One region of the Embleya sp. NBC_00888 genome, then DNA from elsewhere that is predicted to be linked to it. Evidence: riboswitches for the same ligand, from Rfam matches in the RefSeq annotation. Region 1 holds a riboswitch; the other holds the start of a gene.
What was found. Region 1 has a riboswitch for S-adenosylmethionine ahead of thrC (threonine synthase). Riboswitches for the same ligand answer to the same signal wherever they lie in the genome.
Positions count from the first base shown of each region.

Region 2: it holds a riboswitch for S-adenosylmethionine, as region 1 does, so the genes downstream of both, OG948_RS11085 (aminotransferase class V-fold PLP-dependent enzyme) here and thrC (threonine synthase) in region 1, are expected to answer to the same signal.

Region 1 is NZ_CP108784.1:3,864,611-3,872,236, reverse strand. It holds gene OG948_RS15995 (cold-shock protein) at 1-144, opposite strand, end outside; gene OG948_RS15990 (ubiquitin-like small modifier protein 1) at 566-844, opposite strand; gene thrC (threonine synthase) at 841-2,115, opposite strand; SAM riboswitch class I at 2,132-2,284, opposite strand; gene OG948_RS15980 (glucosyl-3-phosphoglycerate synthase) at 2,477-3,454, shown strand; gene OG948_RS15975 (hypothetical protein) at 3,477-4,445, opposite strand; gene OG948_RS15970 (peptidase inhibitor family I36 protein) at 4,430-4,834, opposite strand; gene OG948_RS15965 (trehalose-6-phosphate synthase) at 5,063-6,529, shown strand; gene OG948_RS15960 (hypothetical protein) at 6,587-7,626, opposite strand, start outside.
Region 2 is NZ_CP108784.1:2,764,870-2,772,495, reverse strand. It holds gene OG948_RS11115 (c-type cytochrome) at 1-689, opposite strand, end outside; gene OG948_RS11110 (heme-copper oxidase subunit III) at 736-1,356, opposite strand; gene OG948_RS11105 (cytochrome c oxidase assembly protein) at 1,432-2,547, shown strand; gene OG948_RS11100 (hypothetical protein) at 2,557-2,967, shown strand; gene OG948_RS11095 (response regulator transcription factor) at 3,172-3,585, shown strand; gene trpD (anthranilate phosphoribosyltransferase) at 3,650-4,753, shown strand; SAM riboswitch class IV at 4,882-4,998, shown strand; gene OG948_RS11085 (aminotransferase class V-fold PLP-dependent enzyme) at 5,233-6,627, shown strand; gene OG948_RS11080 (Lrp/AsnC ligand binding domain-containing protein) at 6,971-7,249, opposite strand; gene OG948_RS11075 (exonuclease domain-containing protein) at 7,336-7,626, opposite strand, start outside.

The sequences.
Region 1 (7,626 bases):
CTCGACTCGCTGCCCCTCCTCGAGCGTCCGGTACCCGTCCATCTGGATCGCGCTGTAGTGGACGAAAACGTCCGCACCACCGTCGACCGCGATGAAGCCGTACCCCTTCTCCGCGTTGAACCACTTGACGGCGCCCTGAGCCATTCCTAACTCCCCTGTTACTGGCCCTTTCACGGATACTGCACGCCGCAGCTCCGGGTTCGTATCCAGAAGGACCCGGCCTTCCGCTACGACCGCGGCTGAATGTATCCGGACGGATGCCCGGAGCAACAGGTCAATCGGACGAGAATTCCCGAGTGAATAAAGCTCGCATTCTTCGTGAACCACCAGGAAAGCCGTATTTCAATTCATCAGGAAAACGACTTTCGATACATATCGGGTGTGATTCCGGCCACGGGTTTACCGACGCAACGCCGCCAAAGCGGGGAAATGGACCCGGGTAAACACGTGTAACGCACGGCGGCCGGGGAGAGAGGAAATCCGCCGCCCGGTGCTCCGGACGGCGGATTTCTCGGTTCCGTTTCGCGATCAGTGCCGATGAAGATCGGCAAGGTCGCCTATCGCGTCAGCAACCGCCGGCGACCGCCGGGATGATCGAAACGCTGCCGTTGTCGGGGATCGTCGTGGCGAGACCGTCCGCGAAGCGCACGTCCTCGTCGTTCACGTACAGATTCACAAAGCGGCGCAGCTTGCCCTCGTCGTCGAGGATGCGCGCGCGAATTCCGGTGTGATCCTTTTCCAGGGCGTCCAGGACCTCGGCGAGGGTGCTCCCCTCGACGGACACCTCGGCCGCCCCACCCGTGTAGGTGCGCAGGATCGTCGGGATGCGAACGGAGACGCTCATGCCAGGCCGGCCTTTCGGAAGGATTCCAGAGTGGGTCGAATGGTCGCGGTGGCGCCGGTGGTCGGCGTGACCGCGTCCAACGTCTTGAGGCCGTCGCCCGTGTTGAGCACGACCGTCTCGGCGTCCGGGTCCAGCGCGCCGGACGCGAGCAGCTTGCGCAGGCAGCCGACGGTCACGCCACCGGCGGTCTCGCCGAAGATGCCCTCGGTGCGGGCCAGCAGCTTCATCGCCTCGACCACTTCGGCGTCGGTGACGTCCTCCACCGCGCCGCCGGTGCGCTTGCACACGTCCAGCACGTACGGGCCGTCGGCCGGGTTGCCGATCGCGAGCGACTTGGCGATCGTGTCCGGCCGCACCGGGCGGATCACGTCGTGGCCGGCCTTCCACGCGGCGGCCACCGGGGAGCACCCGGTGGCCTGCGCGCCGAAGATCTTGTACGGCGCGTCCTCGACCAACCCCAGCGCGATCAGCTCGCGGAAGCCCTTGTCGATCTTGGTGAGCTGCGAACCCGAAGCGATCGGGATGACGATTTGCTCGGGCAGCCGCCAGCCGAGCTGCTCGGCGATCTCGTACGCGAGCGTCTTGGAACCCTCGCCGTAGTACGGCCGCAGGTTGACGTTGACGAAGCCCCAGTCCTCACCGGCCGGGTCGCCGATCAGCTCCGAGCAGAACCGGTTGACCTCGTCGTAGGTGCCCTCGATGGCGACCAGCTCGCCGCCGTACACGGCCGCCGTGACGACCTTGCCGGCCTCCAGGTCGGACGGGATGAACACGCAGCTCCGCAGGCCCGCCCGGGCGGCGGCGGCACCCACCGCGCCGGCCAGGTTGCCGGTGGAGGAGCAGGAGAGGGTGGTGAAGCCGAACGTGCGCGCGGCCTCGACGGCGATCGCGACCACGCGGTCCTTGAAGGAGTGCGTCGGGTTGCCCGAGTCGTCCTTGACGTGCAGCTTCGCGATGCCCAGCTCGCGGCCCAGGTTCTCGGCGCGGACCAGCTTGGTGAAACCTGGGTTCAGATTGGGCCGGGACGCGACGTCCGCGGACACCGGCAGGAGCGGCGCGTAGCGCCAGATGTTCTGCGGGCCGGCCTCGATCCGCTCACGTGTGACGGTACCGAAGTCGTAGGCCACCTCGAGCGGGCCGAAACAGGACTCGCAGGCGTACTTGGGACCCAGTTCGGTGCGTTCGCCGCACTCGCGACACGACAGCGCGACGGCCGGACCGAAAGAGGTGGAGGTGGCGCTGGTGGAACGGGTGGCGGTGGGTGTCGCCATGGCGAGGGCCTTTCTGTCCTCATCTTTACCCGTGGGGTTCCACGGGCCGGACTTGGCACCTGTCCGATCCGCCGGTGCTCGCTCGCGCCGAAAGCGCGTCACGAGGAATGACGATCGGATGGTTGCCGGGGCTTCAACGGGCCGTTCCCTCTGCCCCTCTGGATGAGCTGCTATGGCGGTGGACACACCCTTCGCGAGGTGGCCGGTCCGCGTTTGTCCGGCACGACGTGCGATCGTCGTTACCGGTGACGACGACTGTAACCGAACCGGTGCCGCGTCGATCATCCGGTCCACCTCGCGAGACGATGAAGGGTGGCCGTGACCGAGGCCGGAACACCGGCGACGACAGGGGATTTCGAACGTGCAGCCCGAGGTGAGCGCCTGGCTTCGACGACGGTCCTCCGTCGCCGCGGACTGGCCCGTCGACAAGCTTCTTGACGCCAAACGAGACACTCGGGTCAGCGTCGTCCTGCCGGCGTTGAACGAGGCGGCGACCGTCGGGGACATCGTCAAGGTGGTCCGCACCGAGCTGATCGAGCGCGCGCCGCTGGTGGACGAGCTGGTCGTGGTCGACTCCGGATCGGTCGACGACACCTCCCGGATCGCCGCGGACGCGGGCGCGCGGGTCGTGCACCGCGACGACATCCTGCCCGCGCTCCCGGCCGTGCGCGGCAAGGGCGAGGTGTTGTGGCGCTCGCTCCTGGTCACCGACGGCGACATCGTCGCGTTCGTGGACGCCGACCTCAAGGACTTCTCGGCCGACTTCGTCACCGGGATCCTCGGCCCGCTGCTCACCGACACCTCGGTGCAACTGGTCAAGGCGATGTACGACCGGCCGCTGGAGATCGGCGACACGATCGTGCCCGCCGGCGGCGGCCGGGTGACCGAATTGGTCGCGCGTCCGCTGCTCAACCTGCACTGGCCGGAACTCGCCGGTTTCGTCCAGCCGCTCGGCGGCGAGTACGCGGCCCGCCGCTCGTTGCTGGAACAACTGCCCTTCCCGTGCGGCTACGGCGTCGAGACCGCGATGCTCGTGGACACCCTGCGCCTGGTCGGTCTGGACGCGATGGCGCAGGTGGACGTGGGGGTGCGCCGGCACAACCACCAGGACGAGGCCGGGCTGGGCCGGATGGCGGCGGAGATACTCCAGGCCGTCGAGCGCCGGCTGCGGCGCGGCCCGAACGGCGCGCACCCGGTCGAGCTGAGCACCGCGCTGACCCAGTTCGAGCGGGACGAGGGCGGTTTCCGGCTGCGTACGCACGACGTCGCGGCCCGGGAGCGGCCACCGATGGCGACTGTGCCCGCATACCGCGCACGAACCCGCCTGGTCGAGCGCTGATCGCCGGGCGGCGCCGGCGGGCTCAGCCGCCGAGCACCTCCGCGACCTTGCGCACGGTGTTCTCCCGGGCCGCCCGCACCCGGGTCAGCGCCGCGGCCTCGCGCTCGATCGCCTGCCGCTGATACGCCACGTCGACCGCGTACCAGATGCCCGCGACGTTGTGCTCGGCCCGGCAGGCCACCGTCGCCGTCGCCGCCGCGATCTCGCGTGCGCTCGGCACGGGCGTGTCCCAGGCCGGATCGCCGCCCGCCGCCAACGGGTCGGGGTAGTCGAACCCCTTCCCCCGCATGCACGTCGACCACAGCGCGAGCACCCGGCGCACCCGAGGATCCGCGCGCGAGCGCTCGAACGACTCCACATCCAGGCGGCTCGGCAGTGCCGCGCGCTCCAGCGCCGGATCGACACCGAGGGCGAACCGCGCCTCGCCCAGGCAGCCCGGCCCCGGCCGATCGCTGCCCTCGGTCGGTGCCGGCGGCACCCCGTCCGCCGCCGCGGCGCCGTACAGCGCCACCTCCAGCTCGCGGCCCAGGGCCGGTGCGCTCGGCTTGTCGCCCGCCTGCGCCGCTCCCGGCGGCCGAAAACCCCAGCCGGCCACCTCGACCGGGTCGCCCACCCCGTACCGGCGCTCGGTGCGCGAGCGCAGCACCGGTTCGGTGTCCGCCGTCGCGGGGGTGGGATACGTCAGGCCCAGCCGGCCCAGGCAGGCCCGGATCAGCACCTGCTCGGCCGCGGTCTGCCGGGCGCGCTGCTCCGGGGTCGGCAGGTAGGCCGCGATCGGCAGGTCGAGCCGGGTCACCTCGCCCGCGGGCGGGACCGCGTTCAGCGGCGGCGGGACCGACGGGTCGGCGCGGCCGGGCGCCCGCGCCGCCGGGTCCGCGCGCTCGTCGCTCGCGGTGCACCCCGCCGACGCGGCGCACAACACCACGCCCAGTACGACGCCCACCAGGACCGGGCTCGGGACGCGGCGCGGGCGCACTACTGCGCGGTCCAACTGCCCGACGCGTTGTTGTTCTTCAGCGCCGGATCGAGATTGGCCGTGGACTTCGGACCGATCTCCTGTACCGGGCCCTGATAGTTGCTGCCGTAGTAGATCCGCAGGATGTGCGTCGGATCGTTGTTCCACACCGACGCCGCGTTGTTCTTGACCGCCGTCCACGCGCCGCTGCTGCCGTCCGGGGACGGCATGAACCGGTACCCCGAGTAGTTGGCCACGTTGTACCGGTGATCGAAACGCGCGCCCTTGGCGTTCGAGTTGTAGTACAGACACGCGTCGCCGTCGTTGCACGCGCCGTCGCCCTCGGCGACCGCCGGTGTCGCGCCGCTCGCCAGGATCAATGCGGCGGCCACGGCGCCCGCGGCCAGGCCACGATTGTTGCCCATTCCCGATTCCCCCTTGCCCCGTCGCCCTTTTTCGGACCCCGTCCAACGAACGGGTCCGCAGGGAGAGCCCCGGTCGAACCCGGGCGAGATCGGCCCGACGAGTCAAGAGAAAGCACACCTCCGCTACTCCCGGTAATGACAAGCGCACGTGATACTCGCCACACCGTTCGAGCCGCGGGGGCGATCGGGCCGGGTTTGCGCACCGGAAAGCGTGGCTAGGGTCGGGGCATGAGTGCTCCCCCTCCCGCCGGTGTCCTGGTCGCCTCGAATCGCGGTCCCGTGTCCTTCGCACTGGAGGACGACGGCACACTGTCGGTCAGTCGCGGCGGCGGCGGACTCGTGTCCGGGCTGTCCACCGCGGGCCAGGGGACCGGCGCGGTGTGGGTGTGCTCGGCCCTGGGCGAGGCCGATCGCACCGCGACCCGGGCCGCCCCCTCGGGCCGGCTGGATCTGGCCGGTCACGACACCGGTGGCCTGGCCGTACGGATGCTGGACATCGATCCGGGCACCTTCGCGCGGGCCTACAACGCCATAGCGAACTCGACCCTGTGGTTCGTCCACCACCTGCTCTACGACACCCCGTCCAAGCCGGTCTTCGACGCGCGCTTTCGCAAGGAGTGGGCCTCCTACGAGGCGTACAACCAGGCCTTCGCCGAGGCACTGGCCGACGAGGCCGCCGAGGGCGCGAAGGTGGTCGTGCAGGACTACCACCTCACCCTGGTGCCGGTGCTGCTTCGCCGGCTGCGTCCGGACCTGCGGATCGGGCACTTCTCGCACACCCCGTGGGCGCCGCCGGACTACTTCCGGCTGCTTCCCGACGACATCGCGCGGTTCGTCCTGGAGGGCGTGCTCGGCGCCGACCACGCGGGCTTTTTGACCCGGCGCTGGGCGCTCGCGTTCCTGGACTGCTGCGCGGACGTGCTCGGCGCGGTGGTGGACCGGGACGCGATGACCGTCACCCATGCGGGCCACGTGACCGAGATCGGTGTGCACGGCCTGGGCGCGGACGCCGACTTCCTGCGCGAGCGGGCCTCCCGCGCCGACGTGGACACCCGACTCGCCGGGCTGCGCGAGGCGGTGGGCGATCGCCGGGTGATCGTCCGGGTGGACCGCACCGAACTGTCCAAGAACATCGTTCGCGGTCTGCTGGCCTATCGCGAACTGCTGCGCACCCGGCCGGAATGGCTCGGCCGGGTGGTGCACGTCGCGTTCGCCTACCCCTCGCGGCACGACCTCCCGGAGTACCGCGAGTACACCGCCGCCGTGCAGCGGGTGGCCAAGGAGATCGACGACGAGTTCGGCACCGGCGACTGGCAGCCGCTGATCCTGCACGTCAACGACGACTTCCCGCGCTCGCTCGCGGCGTACCGGCTGGCCGACGTCGCGCTGGTGAACCCGATCCGGGACGGGATGAACCTGGTCGCCAAGGAGGTGCCGGTGGTCTCGCTGCTGGACGAGGCGCACGGGGGTTGCGCGCTGGTGCTCTCGCGCGAGGCGGGCGCGTTCGAGGAGCTGGGCGAGGACTCGATCGTGGTCAACCCGTTCGACGTGTCGCAGACCACCGAGGCGCTGCACACGGCGCTCACGATGGAGCCCGCGGAGCGGCTGCAACGCACCAAGCGGCTGGCCGCGGCGGCGGTCGCGCTCAACCCGCAGCAGTGGTTCCTGGAGCAGTTGGACGCGCTCGGCAAGTAGCCGCGACCGGCGAACCGCCCTCGAACGCCGGGCCGACCGGCGTTCCAGGGCGGGGACTCAGGCCGAGGCGGGCGGGGTGCCGCGGCGGCGCCGGGTGGTCACCATCGCGACGGTGCCGGCGGCGACCAGGGCGACGCCGGCGACACTCGCGCCGACCAGGCCGGCGGGCCCGGTGAGCGGCAGGCTGCCGCCGCCGGACTTGCCCGCGCCGCCGGTCGAGCCGCTCGTCGCCGCGCCGCCGGTCGACCCGCTCGTCCCGCCGCCGGTGCTCGCCGAACCGGTCGAGCCGGTGCCCGAGGTGGTGCCGGTGGTGGTTCCGGTCGTGGTTCCGGTCGTGCTGCCGGCCCCCGCCGTCGTGCCGGATCCGGCCGTGGTCGAGCCGCCCTTGAAGGAGACCTTCACGAACGCGTCCTGGCTGCGGTCGGGCGAGCCGTGCGCGGCCATGGTCAGCACGTAGCACTCGGTCTTGAGGCAGTCGACGTCCTTGCCCGCGCCGTTCTTGTACGAGGCCTTGACGTCGGTGAGGGTGACGGAGAAGGTGCCGTCCGGGTTGATCCCGTCCGCGCCGTACGCCTTGAGCCACTTCGAGGCGCCGTAGTTGCCCGCGTTGGTGGTCCAGTCGGCCTCCTTGGGGCCGAACACGACGTAGATCCCGTTGCCGCTGCCCGCCACGTAGCCGGAACCCTTGACCGTGACCGACGCGCCCGCCGGTTCCAGGCCGGTGCTCGGCGTGACGGTCAGCTTGGCACCGCCGGCCGCCGCCTGCGGAGCGGCCTGCGGGGCTCGGGCCTGCTCGGCCGCCGCCTGCGGTGCGGCGCGCAGCGACTTGGGGGCGCCGGCCGGCGCCTGCGCGGCGAAGGTCACCGCGACCTTCGCGGTCGGCCCGCCCTCGGCGCCGACCCGGACCTCGAACGCCGGTGCGTCCGGGGCGAATCCGGTGCCCACCCGCAGCGGCGTGGCGACGATGCCCCGGGCATCGGCGACGAGCGTACGGCTGCCCGTCCGGTCGGCGGTGTCGCCGCCGTAGAGGGCGACGGTGACCCGCGCGCCGGGCGCGAAGCCTCGGCCGACGACGGTGATCTCGTCGCCGGCCGCGG
Region 2 (7,626 bases), 1.1 Mb from region 1:
CCGAGACCCAGGCCGCCGGGGTTCGGCTCCTTCTTGGTCGTCTCGTGGACGTACGTGACGATGTCCTTCTTCTGCTGCTCGGGCATCGTGCTGTCCGGGAACAAAGGCATGTTCTGCGGGCCGCTGATCATGGCCTCGTAGATGTGCTTCGGGTCCACGTCCTTCAGCGGCGGCGCGAACTTGCCCTCGGTCAGGGCGCCGCCCTCACCGGAGAAGTTGTGGCACTGCGAGCAGTTCGTGCGGAACAACTCGGCGCCGTTGACGATGTTGCCGTCGGGCGCGTACATGTTCGGTGTCGGGATCTTGGGCCCGACGCCGAGGGAGGCAATGTACGCGGAGAGCTGTTCGACCTGCGCGGGAGTGTAGACATCGGGCTTGCGCGGCGCCTGGGCGCCGGGCTGCTGAAGCGGCATCCGGCCGGTCGACACCTGGAAGTCGACGGCGGCAGCGCCGACGCCGATCAGGGACGGGCCGTCGGAGGAACCCTGGGCGTCGAGCCCATGGCAGGTCGAACATCCGCTCAGGTAGAGCTTCTTGCCCGCCTCGACGGCGATGGAGGCGGAATCGTCGGCCTCCGCCTTCTTGGCAGGCGCGAACGCGGCGTACAGACCCCCCGTGGCCGCGAGCGCGAAGATGAGTACGACGATCGCCGCCAAGGGGTGGCGTCGCCGCGCGGAGAGCTTTTTCACGGAAAACCCCGGTCCAATGTCGTCTGCGTAGTAAGTGTCGGGACGTCTACCTGATGACGTAGATCGTGAAGAACAGACCGATCCAGACCACGTCGACGAAATGCCAGTAGTACGAGACGACGATTGCGGCCGTGGCCTGCTCGTGCGTGAACCGTCGGGCCGCGTAGGTGCGCCCGAGGATCAGCAGGAAGGCGATCAGACCGCCTGTCACGTGCATGCCGTGGAAGCCGGTGGTCAGGTAGAAGACCGAACCGTAAGCCGACGACGAGAGAGTCGTGCCCTCCTTGACCAGCTCCGTGTACTCCATCACCTGGCCGCCGACGAAGACGGCGCCCATCACGAAGGTGATGACGAACCACATTCTGAGCTTCTTGACGTCACCGCGTTCGGCCGCGAAGACGCCGAGCTGGCAGGTGAGCGAGGACAGCACGAGGATCGTCGTGTTGCCCGTCGAGAACGGGATGTTCAGCTCACTGGCGTGCTCACGCCAAGCGTCCGCGCCGGTGACGGAGCGGATCGTGAAATACATCGCGAACAAGGCCGCGAAGAACATCAGCTCGGACGCCAACCAGACGATCGTGCCGATGCTGACCAAGTTGGGACGGTTGAGCGTCCCGTGTGAGGGGGGCCCGGTTTCTAGTGAAGTTGCTGTCGCCACGGCGGCCATTATTGCGGTCGCCGGATCTGCCCACACTTCGGGGGGCAACCTTTGTACAACGTGTCCGGGTTAGGCTCTGGTTCCGTGAGTGGCTCTGCAGGCGACGCCGGGGTGTTTCTGGCGCACGCGACCCCTGGGAACGTACCGCCGGAACTGACCCCCATTCGGCTCCTGACCGGGTGGGTGTTCGAGCCGATCCCGATCCTGGTCGCGATGCTCTTCGGTGGCCTCTATCTGTACGGGGTGCACAAGCTCAGGGCCCGTGGGGACTCGTGGTCGCGGTGGCGGAGCTTCTCCTTCCTGGGACTGGGGCTGGGCACGTTCCTGCTCGCGACCGAGTCGGCGTTGGCCGCGTACGACACCGTGTTGCTGAGTGTGCACATGGTTCAGCACATGGTGCTGGCGATGATCACGCCGATCTTCCTGGCGCTCGGGGCGCCGATCACACTCGCGCTGCGTACCCTGCCGATCAAGTGGCGCAATCGCCTCAACGCCCTGCTGCACAGCAGATACGCGAAGGTGGTCACCTTCCCCGCCTTCGCCGGGTTCCTCTTCGTGCTCAACCCGTTCGCCCTGTACTTCACCCCTTGGTACGAGCTGACGTTGCGAAACACCTTCATGCACGACATGAATCACGTGCATTTCGTGATCATCGGCTGCATGTGGTTCTGGCCGCTGCTGGGTCTGGACCCGATGCCGCGCGCGAGTCATCCGATGCGGTTGCTCGCGGTGTTCGCGACGCTGCCGTTCCACGCGTGGCTGGGTATCGCGATCATGAGTTCGTCCAACGTGCTCGCCGGTGACTGGTACAACGACCTCGGTCGCGACTGGGGCGCGAGTCCGCTCTCGGACCAGGGCACGGCGGGCGGAATCCTGTGGGGCAGCGGCGACATCATCGGACTGCTCGTCTTCCTGGTGTTGTTCGTGCAGTGGGCCCGGGCGTCGGAGCGCGAGGCGGTCCGGGAGGACCGCCGGCTGGATCGACTCGAACTGATCGAGGCCGGCCGCAAGGCGCGCGAGGAGCGGTTGGCGCGCGAGGCGGCCGAGGCCGGGGGCGGTGCGGAGCAGGGCTTGGAGGACGCCGGAAAACCCGTGTCGAAGAGCACTCTTCCGGGTGACTCTGCCCAAACGGAGGAGGCCGACTCGGCCGTCCGGGTGGCCCGCGGGCCCGAGCCGCGGCCGGCCGCCGCGGCCGAGTAGCGTCGCGGCATGATCCTGGAACGTTTCCTGCGCCGGCGGCGACCGGAACCCGCTCCCGTGCTCGTCGACGACGGCACGCTCGTCGTGGTCGGGTCCTGCTTCGACCCCTCGCGCGCCGATTCGGCGGTGGTCGCGCAGATGCGGGCCGCCGGAGTCGCGGTGGAGACCGGCCCGTTCGTGATGCGGCACGTGCTGACCCTGCCGGACCTGGCGGCGGCCGACGAGGCGGCCCGGATCCTGACGCCGGACGGTTGGCGGGTGGTGGCGCCGGCCCCGGACGAGCGGCCGCTGCGGGTGCTGATCTCCCGGCAGCAGGTGATCACCGGCCTGGAGCCGGCCCGGGAGCGGACCCGGATGGCGGGCCTGGCCCAGCGCCTGGGCGGCGACGCCGAGGGTTACGAGGTGCTCGCGCGCGGGTGATTCGGGGTGCGTCGGGGGTGCGGTCGGTGCCGCCCGGGCCGCACCGGGGCCGGCCGGGAGCGGGACGAGCGCGTGACGAGGCACACATTTTCGTGCCGAAAAGCGCTAACATCCGGGTCGATCCGAGTGTTGCCCGTACCGAACATGCGCAGCCTGAACATATGCAGCCCTGAACACACGCAGCCCAGACACAGGCAGGTGGACATGACGCGCGGCGAGACCATGACCGTCCTCGTGTACAGCGACGACCGCAACACCCGACGGAAGGTCACCCTCGCGCTCGGGCGCAGGCCCGCCGTCGACGTGCCGTTCGTGGAATACCTGGAGTGCGCCACCGAGCCCGCCGTGATCGAGGCGATGGACAAGGGCGGCATCGATCTGGTGATCCTGGACGGGGAGACCGCCCCGGCCGGTGGCATGGGTGTGTGTCGTCAGCTCAAGGACGAGATCTACAACTGCCCGCCGGTGCTGACCCTGGTCGGCCGTCCGCAGGACGCGTGGCTGGCCACGTGGTGCCGGGCGGACGCGGTGGTCGCCCACCCGCTGGATCCGCGTACGCTCGCGGACGCGGCCGCCGACCTGATCCGGGGCCGGATCGCGGGACGCCAGCCGGCCTGACCGCATCCCGGATAACCACCCGGCCGCGACGGGCGCGGTGGGTACGCTGTCGCGGACTCATCCGATGACACAGCGGGAGCGGACCATGGGCGCCTCGGCCTCTACGAACAAGAGCGGCGGCAACCCGGCGGCCCGTTCCTGGCGGGACCTCCTGGCGACGCTCATGCGCGGCGACGACCTGCCGGCCGACGCGACCGCGTGGGCGATGGACCACATCATGACCGGCGAGGCGACGCCGGTGCAGGTGGCCGGGTTCGTGATCGCGCTGCGGGCCAAGGGCGAGACCGTGGACGAGGTCTCGGGTCTGGTGCGGGCGATGTACGCGCACGCGTCGACGATCGAGGTGCCCGGCCGTACGGTCGACATCGTCGGCACCGGTGGCGACCTCGCGCGGACGGTGAACATCTCGACGATGTCCGCGATCGTGGTCGCGGGCACGGGCGAGACCGTGGTCAAGCACGGCAATCGGGCGGCGTCCTCGTCCAGCGGTGCCGCCGACGTGCTCGAGGCGCTCGGTGTGGTGCTGGACCTGACCCCGGAGCAGGTGGCCCGGACTGCCGAGGAGGCGGGCATCACGCTGTGCTTCGCCCAGCGCTTCCACCCGTCGCTGCGGCACGCCGCGCAGGCGCGGCGCGAGCTGGGGGTGCCGACCACGTTCAACTTCCTGGGGCCGTTGACCAATCCGGCCCGGGTCCGGTTCCACGCGATCGGGGTCGCGGATCTGCGGATGGCGCCGATCGTGGCCGGTGTGCTGGCCGATCGGGGTGCGACCGCGCTGGTGTTCCGGGGCGACGACGGGCTTGACGAGTTGACCGTCACGACCACGTCGCAGGTGTGGATCGTGCGGGACGGCGACGTGCGCGAGGACCGGGTGGACCCGCGCGACCTGGGCATCCCGCTGAACGGGATCGAGTCGTTGCGCGGCGGCGACGCGGCGTTCAACGCGGAGGTGGCCCGGAAGTTGTTCGCGGGCGAGCAGGGCGCGGTGCGCGACGCGGTGTTGTTGAACTCGGCCGCGGCGCTGGCCGCGTTGGGCCCGGGAGAGGGATCGTTGACCCAGCAGTTGGCGGCCGGGATCGATCGCGCCGCCGAGGCGATCGACTCGGGCGCGGCGCAGGCCGCGCTGGATCGTTGGGTGGCCACGACCCGGTCGTTCGCGCGGGGATAGCGGGTCCGGGCGGGAGACCGTACGCCGGGTGGGTCGTGGTCGACCCGCCCGGCGTCGTGCCGTCCAGGATGTGGGAATGGTGGGGCCGTCGTTGCGCGGGGCGCTCCGTCTGGTAATAATTCTGCGCAGGTCACGAGTGACAGTGGAAAGCCCCGGCTTGCTGTCCGGCAACCCTCGCTCCGCGGTGGGGTGCCCCGGGTGATGACACGGCCGGGCGTCGTAAGGCGCCCCGGCAAGCGCGGACCCCTTGCATGACGGCGGGCAATTGCTCCATGTGACCCGGGGGTCCTGTACCTGGGGAGCATGTGATGGCGTGAAATCTCTTTCTCGAAACGGGCGAATCGCCCTGATCTGTACGCGCTGAGTCGTCGCGCGTCGCTTTTTTGAGACCACATTTCACCAGCGGATCACCCGGTGCGTTTCCATGTCGATTCAGCGACATTTGCCTCGGTGTTCCGTGCCTGCCGAGGAGTTTCGCGATGACCGTCGACACCGCTTCCGCCGCCGCCTTCGACTGTGACGTCGCGATCGCCGCGCCGCTGCCCGTGGTCGGGCGGGACGTGCTCGTTCCGCTGGTGACCGGTGGCGAGGTCGAGTACGCCGCGCTCGACTACGGGGCGAGCGCGCCGTGTCTACAGCGGGTGTGGGACGACGTGTCCACATACCTGCCCTACTACGGCAGTGTGCACCGCGGTGCCGGCTACCTGTCCCAGTTGTCCACCGACCTGTACGAGCAGAGCCGGGCCACGGTCGCGAGCTTCCTGGGGCTGCGGGCCGACGACACGCTGCTGTTCACCCGCGGGACCACCGACTCGCTCAACCTGCTCGCGTCGGTACTGCCGCGCGGCACCCGGGTGTTCGTCTTCGAGACCGAGCACCACGCGGCGCTGCTGCCGTGGCGCCGGCACGCCGGGGTGACTCAGTTGGCCGCGCCGTCCTCGCCGGCGCAGGCCGTCGCGACGCTGGAGGCGGCGCTCGCCGGGTCCGGCGACGGGCCCCGGCTGGTGTGTGTGACCGGTGCCTCGAACGTGACCGGTGAGCTCTTCCCGGTCGCCGAGCTGGCCGAGGTCGCGCACCGGCACGGCGCGCGGATCGTGCTGGACGCCGCGCAACTGGCGCCGCACCACCCGGTGTCGGTGGCCGACCTGGACGTGGACTGGATCGCGCTGTCGGCGCACAAGCTGTACGCGCCGTTCGGCTCCGGCGTGTTGGCCGGGCGGGGCGACTGGCTGGACGCGGCCGAGCCGTACCTGGCCGGCGGCGGGGCGAGCAAGGCGGTCAGTCGGGACCACGTGGAGTGGCAGCGCGGTGCGGCCCGGCACGAGGCGGGGTCGCCGAACGTGATCGGCGCCTACGCGTTGGCGTCCGCGTGCCGGGCGATCACCGAGGCGGGGCCGGCGGCGCTGGTCGCCCGCGAGGAGGCGCTGCTCGCGCGCCTTCGGGCGCAACTGGCGCAGATTCCGGCGGTGCGGACGCTGGAGCTGTTCGGGCCGGAGTCGGCGCGGGTGGGGGTGCTCTCGTTCGTGGTCGAGGGGTGGAACAGCTCGCGGTTCGCGGCGGTGTTGTCTGCGGAGTACGGGATCGGCGTGCGGGACGGGCTGTTCTGCGCCCATCCGCTGGTGCGGCACCTGTTGGGCGGGCGGGCCGACCAGCCGAGCGAGTGCGGGTCTCCGGACGCGCCCGAGGGTGAGCAGAACCTCAACGCGATCCGGGTCAGCTTCGGCCTGGGGACGCCCGTCGAGCACCTGGACCGCTTCGCGGGGGCGGTGCGGGAGATCGTGGAGCGTGGGGCGTTGTGGAGCTACACGGTCGATGGGGGGCGGTGTGTTCCGGACGCGGACCCGCGCTCCGTGCGGCAATTGCCTGCGGCGTAGGGGGTTTTGGCCTCGCCGGCCGGGCGTCCTCAAACGCCGGACGGGCTGGGGTGGGTGGGTTTCGGTGGGTTGATGCGGTTCGGCTGCGCCCGGCTCGGGGGTGGGGTGGCCCGCCGGGGGTGTCCTCAAGCGCCGGACGGGCTGAGTGGCCTCAAGCGCCGGACGGGCTGATTTGGTGTTCGGCCGGCGCTGGGCGTCGGCTCCGCTGGGTTGGCCTCAAGCGCCGGCCGGGCTGGATTTGGTGTCGTCGGGCGGTGGGGCTGCGGTTTTGATTGCGTCGGGAGGGGTGTTCTCAAGCGCCGGACGGGCTGGGTCCGGGCGCTTTGGGGCGCCCGGACCGGGGTTATTCCAGGCCGATGGCGAAGGCGGCTTCGAGGTCGTGTTGGGAGTAGGTGCGGAAGGCGATGTGGGTGGTGGTGGCCTCCACGCCGGGGACCTTGTTGAGGTGGCCGGGGATGACGTCGGCCAGGTCGTCGTGGGCGCGGACGCGCACCATGGCGATCAGGTCGAATTCTCCGGTCACCGAGTAGACCTCGCTCACGCCCTCGATCGCGGCGATCGCCTCCGCGATTTCCGGGGTCTGGTCCACACGCGTCTTGACTTGCACGATCGCGGTGATCACGGGTAGTCCTCCGGCTCTCGACGACAAGGTGCCCGAGCTTAGTCGGCGCACGTGCGCCGGGTGGTGTCGGTGGCGCGACCGCGGCTTCACCCGATCGAAGTGGTTTGCTCCGGCCACACCCTGGGTGCGGCCGGCCGGCCCAGGGTGAGCAGGTCGGACAGTTCGTGCCGGCCGCTCGCGTGCATCCGGCCGATGAAGGCGCGCAGGACGTGCGCGGTCGCCCGGGCGTCGGCCAGCGCTCGGTGGGTCGGGTCGGTGGGCGCCTCGAAGTACCGCGCGAGCGTGCCCAGGCGCATGTTCGGCACCGTCCCCGGCGGCAGCAGCGCGCGGGCCAGCGCGAGCGTGTCCACGACCCGCAGATCGGGCCACGGCGCGTC